[Eubacterium] eligens ATCC 27750: one gene and its partners. The protein of the gene in region 2 interacts with the protein of the main gene of each other region in a pairwise test. Links are inferred from orthologs where the notes say so. Each region holds a gene or a part of one and is shown on either strand. Other genes may lie near its edges.

What was found.
Region 1: the proteins of EUBELI_RS08085 (region 2) and EUBELI_RS13110 interact in binary tests that used the Escherichia coli proteins (3 or more experiments, as listed by UniProt). The link is inferred for [Eubacterium] eligens ATCC 27750 from one-to-one orthologs.
Region 3: the proteins of EUBELI_RS08085 (region 2) and rplL interact in binary tests that used the Escherichia coli proteins (3 or more experiments, as listed by UniProt). The link is inferred for [Eubacterium] eligens ATCC 27750 from one-to-one orthologs.

What each region holds. Positions count from the first base shown.
Region 1 is NC_012780.1:570,331-573,417, reverse strand. What follows is about bases 119-3,045. They hold EUBELI_RS13110 (pyridoxal phosphate-dependent aminotransferase), read left to right. Parts: upstream 119-953; coding sequence 954-2,138; downstream 2,139-3,045. Other genes in these bases: EUBELI_RS13105 (VanZ family protein), read left to right, coding at 2,142-3,045; EUBELI_RS13115 (PBECR4 domain-containing protein), read left to right, coding at 231-905. Also shown: more of EUBELI_RS13105, read left to right, coding at 3,046-3,087. UniProt on the Escherichia coli protein: Shows aminotransferase activity with methionine and histidine as substrates, and to a lesser extent also with phenylalanine.
Region 2 is NC_012778.1:1,739,997-1,744,272, forward strand. Bases 1-4,116 are described here. They hold EUBELI_RS08085 (DNA polymerase III subunit alpha), read right to left. Parts: upstream 3,768-4,116; coding sequence 201-3,767; downstream 1-200. Other genes in these bases: pfkA (6-phosphofructokinase), read right to left, coding at 1-94; EUBELI_RS08090 (PilZ domain-containing protein), read left to right, coding at 3,869-4,116. Also shown: more of EUBELI_RS08090, read left to right, coding at 4,117-4,276. UniProt on the Escherichia coli protein: DNA polymerase III is a complex, multichain enzyme responsible for most of the replicative synthesis in bacteria. This DNA polymerase also exhibits 3' to 5' exonuclease activity. The alpha chain is the DNA polymerase catalytic subunit.
Region 3 is NC_012778.1:309,266-312,246, reverse strand. Bases 1-2,821 are described here. They hold rplL (50S ribosomal protein L7/L12), read right to left. Parts: upstream 1,684-2,821; coding sequence 1,318-1,683; downstream 1-1,317. Other genes in these bases: rplA (50S ribosomal protein L1), read right to left, coding at 2,566-2,821; rplJ (50S ribosomal protein L10), read right to left, coding at 1,766-2,269; rpoB (DNA-directed RNA polymerase subunit beta), read right to left, coding at 1-1,024. Outside these bases: more of rplA, read right to left, coding at 2,822-2,981. UniProt on the Escherichia coli protein: The binding site for several of the GTPase factors involved in protein synthesis (IF-2, EF-Tu, EF-G and RF3). Is thus essential for accurate translation.

The DNA of each region.
Region 1 (3,087 bases), on a different replicon or contig from region 2:
GAGAGAAATCTCTTCCTGATGACAGGACATGAAGCATAAGGTGTTTGCTTCCGTTGCACTGGCAACGTAAAAACTTTGCATTTACTCTTAAGCATAGAGGATAATCAAGCCAGACGGGTGAGAAGCCTGTGATTTTGGTGGCAAAGCACCATAATGAAACCAGTTTTTAAAGATTTGAGTTATTGAGGAACCTTCGGTGGGAAGGTTCCTCTTTTACATTAAGGAGAATTATGAAGTATAAAATACAGAATACAAGAATGCTGAGTCCAACAGAATTATTAACGATATTGTGTAAAAGTGCAAAATTGTATTCAGAGTATGCAGATACTACTTTATTATTTATATTTAGAGAAAAAAAGTCAGATGTATATGATTATTATGAAGTAAGATATGGAAAAAATAATTTTATGCATCTGGCAGGAATTAAAAGCGAAACATTGAGTGCGACAGCATTTTATGAGGCTTGTGAAAAGCAAATAATAAAAAGAGAAGATTGTAAACCAAGAAGAGATTCAAATACTATGTATGCAAAAGCAGCTGTTATGGAACAGATGTTGAATTTGCGAAACAGCAAGTGTTATAAGATAGGCGCAAAAGATTTGGTGACGCGGTATAATGATTTTGAAATGGCTACAGGTAATGAATGTGGAGTAATCGGGTATGATTCAAGGATAAAGAAAAAAGGAACGCAGATTGTGGACAATACCAAAGTCCCGATTCCAACTACATTATTGAATAATCCTATTACAGCTTATTGTACAAGACCACAGAAAATAATGTTTATTCTGCAGAAATATGAGGGAGAGAGTACATATAATAAATTATTTTATGAAATAAAGAAAGACTTGTTTCAAACAGAGAAAGAGTTCTTTTCAGATGAATTAAAAAAATTAATAACAATGTAGTATCAACTACAATTAAAATATCGTATAGAATAAGGAGGACACATTTACATGAAAGAGTTAAGTAACAGATCAGCAAATTTTACAGACTCTGTCATCAGAAGAATGACAAGAGTTGCTAATAAATATGGTGCAGTTAATTTATCACAGGGATTTCCTGATTTTGACCCACCAAAGGCTATAACAGACAGGCTTGCAAGAGTTGCAGGCGAAGGACCTCATCAGTATGCATTGACATGGGGAGCTAAGAATTTCAGAGATGCAGTTGCTAAGAAATATGAACATTTTTCTGGTGTTAAGATTGACCCTGAGACAGAGATTGTTGTCACATGCGGAAGTACAGAGGCAATGATGGCTACAATGCTTAGTATTATTAATCCGGGTGACAAGGTTGTAATATTCTCGCCTTTTTATGAGAATTACGGTGCAGATACAATTCTTTCAGGCGCAGAGCCGATATATGTTCCATTAGTTCCACCAGAATTTCATTTTGATAAGGAAAAGTTAGAAGATGCATTCAGACAGGGCGCTAAGGCATTAATTCTGTGTAATCCTTCCAACCCATGCGGTAAGGTGTTTACAATGGAGGAAATGCAGACAATTGCTGAACTTGCTAAGAAATATGACGCATATGTTGTTACAGATGAAGTGTATGAGCATATTGTGTATGCACCTAATAAGCATATTTACATGCAGTCGCTTGAGGGCATGAGAGAAAGAACGATAGTGTGCAATTCGCTGTCTAAGACATACTCAATAACAGGCTGGAGATTAGGTTATGTTATTGCTAACCCACAGATAATCGACAGAGTTAAAAAGGTACATGATTTCCTTACAGTTGGTGCAGCCGCACCATTGATGGAGGCAGCAGTTGTGGGATTAGAGTTTGGTGATGGCTATTATGATGAACTTGCCGCACATTATGCACATATGAAAGAGGTATTTGTAGGCGGTCTTAAGAAGCTGGGATTAAAATACACAGACCCACAGGGGGCATATTATGTGCTTGTTGATGTGAGTGAATTCGGAGTTAAAGATGATGTGAAGTTCTGCGAATGGATGGCACAGTTCGTTGGTGTGGCGGCAGTTCCGGGGTCAAGCTTTTTCAGGGAAGATGTGCATAATCTTGTTAGATTTCATTTTGCAAAGCAGGACGATACACTTAATGAAGCAATAAAGAGACTGGCAACACTTAAAGAAAAAGCGATTAATGCCAAGAATGTGGACTGGAGATAATTCATGGAAATATACTTAAAACCGATAATTTCAGCGTGTTATGTGTTCCCGGTTCTTGCCGTGCTTTTCACACTGCCATATATAATATACGAATATCATAAATATGGCTCAATACTTGTAATAAGAACAGGGGTTGTGTACACATTTATATTCTACATGCTTACCTCATATTTTATGACAGTGCTTCCGCTGCCTCCGATTGATTCAGTGACACCGGATTCGGCATGTATGCTGTTGGTGCCATTTGACGCAGTAAGAAGAGTTGTTGCTACTGTGAATATTACTTTATCGAATCCGGCAACATATATTAATCTGTTCAAATGTGGTGACTTCTGGCAGATTGCTTTCAATATTCTGCTGTTAGTGCCATTTGGTGTGTATCTGAGATACTATTTTAAGAGAAAATGGTGGCAGGTGCTTATAATGTCATTCTGCTACAGCCTGTTTTTTGAGCTTACGCAGTTGTCAGGCTTGTATGGAATATATCCTTATCCATACAGATTCTTTGAAGTGGACGATCTGATATGTAACACACTTGGAGGAATGGTGGGCTTCTGGGTTGCGCCGGCGGTTGTTTTCATGCTTCCAAAGCGTGACAGAATGGATGAGGTTGCTTACAACAGAGGACAGATTGTGTCGGAATTCAGAAGAATAATAGCATGGGCGTTGGATATGCTTGTGATAATGGCTCCGGTTGCCGTATTTTTTGCAATAGATAAAGAAAAGTTTATGAATGCTGTGTACGATGTAAGATATCTGGTTGTCATAGCTGTATATATAGTTATTGCATTTACAATAGTTACAGCAGTTACTAAGGGAAGAACTATAGGCAAGGCACTTGTTAATATAAGACTAGTGAGGGCAGAGAGCAAGAAAAGAGATAATAAGGCTGCTGATTACGAAGCTGAGAATATTGAGGCTGATACTCACAGGAGAGTGAATGTTTTCA
Region 2 (4,276 bases):
AAGCAGTTCTTACAACTGCACGGATAGCAGCATTCATGCCTGGAGCATCTCCACCACTTGTTAATACGCCGATTGTTTTAATTTCCTTTGCCATAACTTCCCCTTTCTTATCTCTTAATATTATTTTCTGTTTTATGTTACCACATTATAAAAGAAAAATCTTCTTTTTTTGATAATTTTTTACCAATGTTAATTAAAATTTATGTTGTAGCAACATTTTTCTCACCATATTTACTCTTAAGAATATAAAGCAGGTCTGATGTCACCTTCACGCACTGACTCTGAGGAAGCACTATTCTCTGTTTTTCTGCCACACAATATATTGTGACTGTGTCTTTACCGTCCGATTCTTTGAAAATATCAGCAAGCTCATCCCTGTGTGTCTCATACTCAGCAAGACTGTCAAACCTAAGCCACAATCTTCTTGGAACACTGTCAAAGCTCACAACACTGTCTGCCATAAGTCTTGCTGGTTTATCGGCATCTGCCTGTATTCTTCCTGTAATAAATACTTTGTTGGTCGTATCAAAAAATCTTTTATATTTTTCATAATTTCTTGGAAACATAATTACCTCAACGCTTCCAACAAAATCTTCTATTGTAAGGTACGCCATCTGCTGTCCTGAACCGGTAGTAATAACCTTAATATTACTTATAAGACCACCTATTGTCTGCTTTGAGCCGTTCATAAGCTTTGCCTGTCCGGTTTCCTCATCAATAAGAAAATCTGTACTTCTCGCAGAAATATGCTTCTCCCACATACCAGTATATTCATCCAGCGGATGTCCTGTTACATATACACCGAGAACTTCTTTTTCCCGTTCAAGCAGATCCTCCTTTTCAAACTCCTGAATATCAGGAACTCTCATTTCAAGACTCTGTTTATCCTCTTCACTTGCGAAATCAAATAGTGACATTTGTCCTGAAATAGCATCTTTATTCTGCTTAACAGCACTATCAATCATTCTCTCATAGACATTCATCATGCCCCGTCTTGTATTACCAAATGTGTCAAATGCACCTGCAAGTATAAGATGTTCCACTGTTCTCTTATTAATTACCCCTGCCATCCTTGTAATAAAATCCTGCATGGAGTGAAAATCGCCATTATTGGTTCTTTCTTCAATAATCGCAGTAATTGTAGGTCTTCCCATACTCTTTACCGCATTAAATCCAAACCTTATATTCTTACCTTCAACACCGAAATCAGCAACTGATTTATTGACATCAACAGGAAGAATACTAATTCCCATCTCTCTAGCTGCAAGAATATATTCTGCGACCTTACTTGTTTTATCAGTTACACTTGATATCAGCCATGCCATATACTGTACAGGAAAATGTACTTTCAGATATGCTGTCTGGTATGCCACAACCGCATAGCATGCCGCATGTGATTTGTTAAATGCGTATTTTGCAAAATCCATCATCTCATCATATATCTTATTGGCAGTCTGTTCACTTATGCCATTCTTAATACAGCCTGGTACTCCGTTAGCCTCATTACCATATACGAAATTCTGACGTTCCTGCTCCATTACATCAAGCTTTTTCTTAGCCATTGCTCTTCGCACATTATCACTACCGCCCCACGAATATCCGGCAAGGTCACGGACAATCTGCATAACCTGCTCCTGATAAACCATACAGCCATATGTCGGCTCTAAGATTGGCTCTAACTGCGGGCATTCATAGGTTATGTTTCCCGCGTTCTCTTTTCCTTTAATATACTGTGGTATGAAATCCATTGGTCCCGGTCTGTAAAGCGATATACCGGCAATTAAATCCTCTAAACAATCCGGTTTTAACTCTTTCATGAAGTTTTTCATTCCGCCACTCTCTAACTGGAATATACCTGCACATTTGCCCTGACTTATACATTCAAATACAGCCTTATCGTTATATGGTATATTATCCACCGAAAATGCAGGGTCAATCTGCTGTTCACATTTTTCAGTCTGTTGGATTACAGTTAAGTTTCTAAGACCTAAAAAGTCGAATTTTAACAATCCCAGATGCTCCAGAGTAGGCCCCTCAAACTGAGTAACCTTGACATTATCCGCTCCAACTGCAACCGGAACATACTCTCCAACATCCTTCTGACTGATAAGAACACCTGAGGCATGAACTGAAGCATGCCTTGGCAGTCCTTCAAGTCTCTTTGCTTTATCTATAAGATCTCTCACTGTCTCATCAGCTTCATACAATGCCTTAAACTCAGCATTTGGCTTAATGTCCCTGTCTGCGTCACCATTCATTGCACTGTCAATCGTAACTCCAACCTTCTGTGGTATCATCTTCGCAATGTTATCAACCATCGCATATGGAAGATCCATAACCCTTCCGACATCTTTAATAACAGCTCGTGCTGCCATTGTTCCAAATGTGATTATCTGGCACACACATTCTTTACCATATTTTTCTATAACATAATCAATAACCTTCTGTCTGCCTTCTGGTGCAAAGTCCACGTCAATATCGGGCATGGACACACGCTCAGGATTCAGGAATCGTTCAAATACAAGATTGTATTTAACAGGGTCAAGCGTTGTTATTCCAAGACAGTATGACACAAGACTTCCCGCCGCTGAGCCTCGTCCGGGTCCAACCGGAATATCATGTGTCTTGGCATAATTAATGTAATCCCACACAATCAGGAAATAATCGACATATCCCATTGAATAGATAACTGACAGCTCGTAAGAAAGTCTCTGGAATATATCATTCGAATCCTCTGCCCTTTTTATAACAACATCTTTTCTGTCTGCAACTATTGATGCTTTTGCCTGCTCTATAATATCTTCAATACATATATCTGCGGTCTTGTCCGGATATCTCTTCTTTAATCCCTCATAACATAAAGCATTAAGATACACCCATGAATTTTTTCCATATGCTTCAGGCACATCAAATGCTGGCAGCTTTGTAACTCCGAATTCTATCTCAACATTACATCTTTCTGCTATCTTATGAGTGTTCTCAACTGCTTCCGGTGCGTATTTGAACAATTCCGCCATCTCTTCCTCTGACTTTAAATAGAACTGTCCACCCTCATATCGCATCCTGTTTTCATCAGAAAGCTTCTTACCTGTCTGTATACATAATAATATATCATGTGCATCTACATCATCTGCATAAGTATAATGAACATCATTCGTACATACCAGTTCAATTCCGGTCTCATTATGCATACGCATAAGCTGTGGATTGACATAGTGCTGTTCTGCTATTCCGTGATCCTGTAATTCAAGAAAGAAATTTCCCTTTCCGAATATATCCTGAAGTTCAAGGGCAGCGTCTCTTGCAGTCTCATACATGCCTCTTGACAGATATCTCTGCACCTCACCTGCAAGACACGCACTCGTAGCAATAATTCCCTCGTGATATTCCCTTAACACTTCCTTGTCTACTCTCGGCTTATAGTAAAAGCCTTCTGTAAACCCCTTTGAGACTATCTTCATAAGATTCTGATATCCGGTGTTATTCTCTGCCAGCAATACAAGGTGATTATATTTATCCTCACTCTGTCCTGCGCCTTTATCAAACCTTGACCCCGGCGCTACATACACCTCACAGCCAAGAACAGGCTTGATTCCTGCCTTCTTAGCCGCCTCGTAAAATTCAATAACACCATACATCACACCATGGTCAGTTATTGCAAGGCTGTCCATGCCAAGTTCCTTTGCCCGTTTAGTAATCTCTTTTATCTTACTGGAGCCATCCAGCAATGAATATTCAGTATGCACATGCAAATGTGTAAAACTCATAACATCTCCTCCCTATGTCAAAAAATATAACATATTTTCGTTTATTAATCAGCAATTTTATGATATTCTATATTTAATTATTATTGTAAGGGAGTTGTATTATGTTAATATCTGATATTCCCGTAGGCGGGCCGATTTCAATTGAAATATCCATAGATAATGTCAGCTACGAAATGCCTTCCTCTGTTGTTGCATCCAAGAATGGATACATTCTCATAGCGCCTTTTACATCAAAAGGTGCTGTAATAGATTTTTCTTCTTATAAAGATATTTTATTTAATCTTTATACCATAGACCCGTCAACGCAGAACCGGGTAGTCTGGAAGAATATTAATATAGAAACTATCGGATATAAAGCTTCTGATTTTTCATCAGCATACTATAAAATATCGACTAATGTTTTTGCAAGCATTGCATCAGAATGTGACAGACGCTTCAATCAGCGTATTTCAACGGAAGCTTCTGGAAGTATTACTCTGAATTCCGACAATGAAATTATACCAGTAACT
Region 3 (2,981 bases), 1.4 Mb from region 2 along the record:
TACCATCAGCAGCCTTAACTTCTACAGTAATGAATACTGAAGGAACAGCTGCATCCTGAATAGCCTGTGCTGATTCTCTTGTAAGCTTCTCACCTGCTGTTGCAATAACAGTTCCGTTCTCATCAACAACATCCTCAGCAAGAACCTGTCCTGTAATTCTGCTCTTGAAAGAAAGCTTCTTATTAAACTTATATCTTCCTACGTGTGCAAGATCATATCTTCTTGGGTCAAAGAACATACCTGAAATAAGTGCTTCAGCACTCTCTACAGATAATGGTTCTCCTGGTCTTAACTTCTTATAAAGTTCAAGAATACCTTCCTGATAGTTAGTAGAAGTATCCTTCTCCATAGTAGCAAGAAGCTTAGGTTCCTCACCAAAAATATCAAGAATCTCCGCATTAGTACCAAATCCTAATGCTCTGATAAGAACAGTAATAGGAACCTTCTTATTACGGTCAACCTTAACATAGAATATATCATTAGCATCTGTTTCATACTCTAACCATGCACCTCTGTTAGGAATTACCTGACAGCTGTACAAGAAAATCTTACCATACTTATCTTTCTGTATATCATAATAAATACCAGGTGAACGTACCAACTGGCTGACAATAACTCGTTCAGCACCATTAATTACAAATGTACCTGTCTTAGTCATTAATGGCAGGTCTCCCATGAAAATCTCATGCTCGCTGATGCTTTCTGTCTCTTTGTTATGAAGTCTTACTGTAACCTTAAGAGGCGCTGCATATGTAGCATCTCTTTCTTTACACTCTTCAATTGAATACTTAACTTCGTCTTCACATAACGCAAAATCTACGAATTCCAGACTTAATCTTCCATTATAGTCTGCAATTGGAGATATGTCATCAAAGACCTCTTTCAAGCCTTCATTCAAAAACCACTGGTAAGAATCCTTCTGCACCTCAATAAGGTTAGGCATCTCAAGAACTTCTTTCTGTCTTGAGAAACTCATACGCATTGCCTTGCCCGACGTTATTGGGCGTAATCTGTTTTTCTCCATTGACGTTTCACCCCTTAGTTTTCTTCACATTAATATATTACATTATCAGTAAATGTGCAAAGAATAAGCACAATTTACCACAATAGTGCATTGTCCATAGTACATCAAAGATATATATATGTCAAGGGATTTTTAAAAAATTTCCATGAATATTTAGAATTGTATAAAGATAATAGTGTTTCTACCATAGCTGGCATAATAAAATAAAGATGTGATTTATAGAAAAAAGAAAAGACAGGAGCCGTGAAGGCCCGCTGTCTTTCTTATTATATTCATTAGAACAATCAAGTGAATTACTTAAGAGTAACCTTAGCTCCAACTTCTTCGAGCTTCTTCTTGATTTCCTCAGCCTCTTCCTTAGAAGCCTGCTCCTTAACAACCTTAGGTGCGCCATCAACAACGTCCTTAGCTTCCTTTAATCCAAGACCTGTGATTTCACGAACAACCTTGATAACCTTAACCTTCTGATCTCCAGCTTCTGTAAGCTCTACATCAAATTCTGTCTTCTCTTCAGCTGCTGCTGCGCCAGCACCTGCTGCTGCAACTACAACGCCTGCTGCTGCAGATACGCCAAATTCTTCTTCACAAGCCTTAACTAAATCGTTAAGCTCTAATACTGATAAACCTTTAATAACTTCAATGATTTCCTGTGTTGTCATTATTATAATCTCCTTTTTAATATTATTCTAAAATTGAAAGAGCATCTATGCTGCTTTCATAGTTAATTCAGTGTTAAACTGATTAAGCAACTTCCTCGTTCTTCTCAGCAATCTGCTTAATAACACGAGCAAAGTTTGTAATAGGTGACTGGATACTTCCAAGTAACTTTGAAAGAAGTTCCTCTCTTGAAGGGATAGTAGCGATTGTAGCGATACCTGCTGCATCGTAGAATGTTCCTTCAACAACGCCACACTTTAACTCAAGAGCATCAGCTGTCTTAGCGAAGTTAGCTAAGATTCTTGCAGGTGCTGTAGCATCTGTCTTACAGAATGCAATAGCGTTAGTTCCTTCAAGAGTATCAGCGATTGGCTCGAACTCTGTTCCAGCAACAACTCTCTTTACTAAAGTGTTCTTATAAACCTTATAAACTACACCAGCTTCTCTTAACTGCTTACGAAGCTGTGTATCCTGCTCTACTGTAAGACCGCTGTAGTTAACTACAACAACGCCCTGAGCGCCATCAAAGTTATCTTTGATCTCATCGATAGTAGATGTCTTAAGGCCTACATTCTTTAAAATAGCCATGAATAATTACCTCCTGTTAGATTCTTGCTTCATATAGAAGCGATTTTGCCTAAGTGAAGATTATTCGTCTATAGTTTCCCTACAAACAAAACCCTCTCTGCCTAAGACAGAGAGGGAATAATTAATCAAATCCTTAAATCCTCGGTAGGCGTGTTACCTTTAACCGTCATCAGTAATACTGAATCCGGACCTGCTGTCTACGGCAAAATATTATGTTAACAGCAAAACGCTGCTCACAAGCTGATAGTATACTATCAAAATATATTAATGTCAACCGTTTTTAATCAAAAATCTGATTAACCCACATACTTGGCTGTGCTTAACTTAACACCAGGTCCCATAGTAGAAGTAAGAACTACACTTCTAAGATAAGCTCCCTTAAGTGAAGATGGCTTAGCCTTAACGATTGCATCCATAATAGCCTGGAAGTTGTCTGATAACTGCTCCTCTGTGAATGAAGCCTTACCAATTGGCACGTGAATGATATTAGTCTTGTCAAGTCTGTACTCGATCTTACCAGCCTTGATATCATTAACAGCTTTTGTTACATCCATAGTAACTGTACCAGCCTTAGGGTTTGGCATTAATCCCTTAGGACCAAGTACACGACCAAGACGACCAACAACACCCATCATATCTGGAGTTGCAACAACAACGTCGAACTCGAACCAGTTATCGTTCTGGATCTTAGGAATAAGTTCCTCACCGCCAA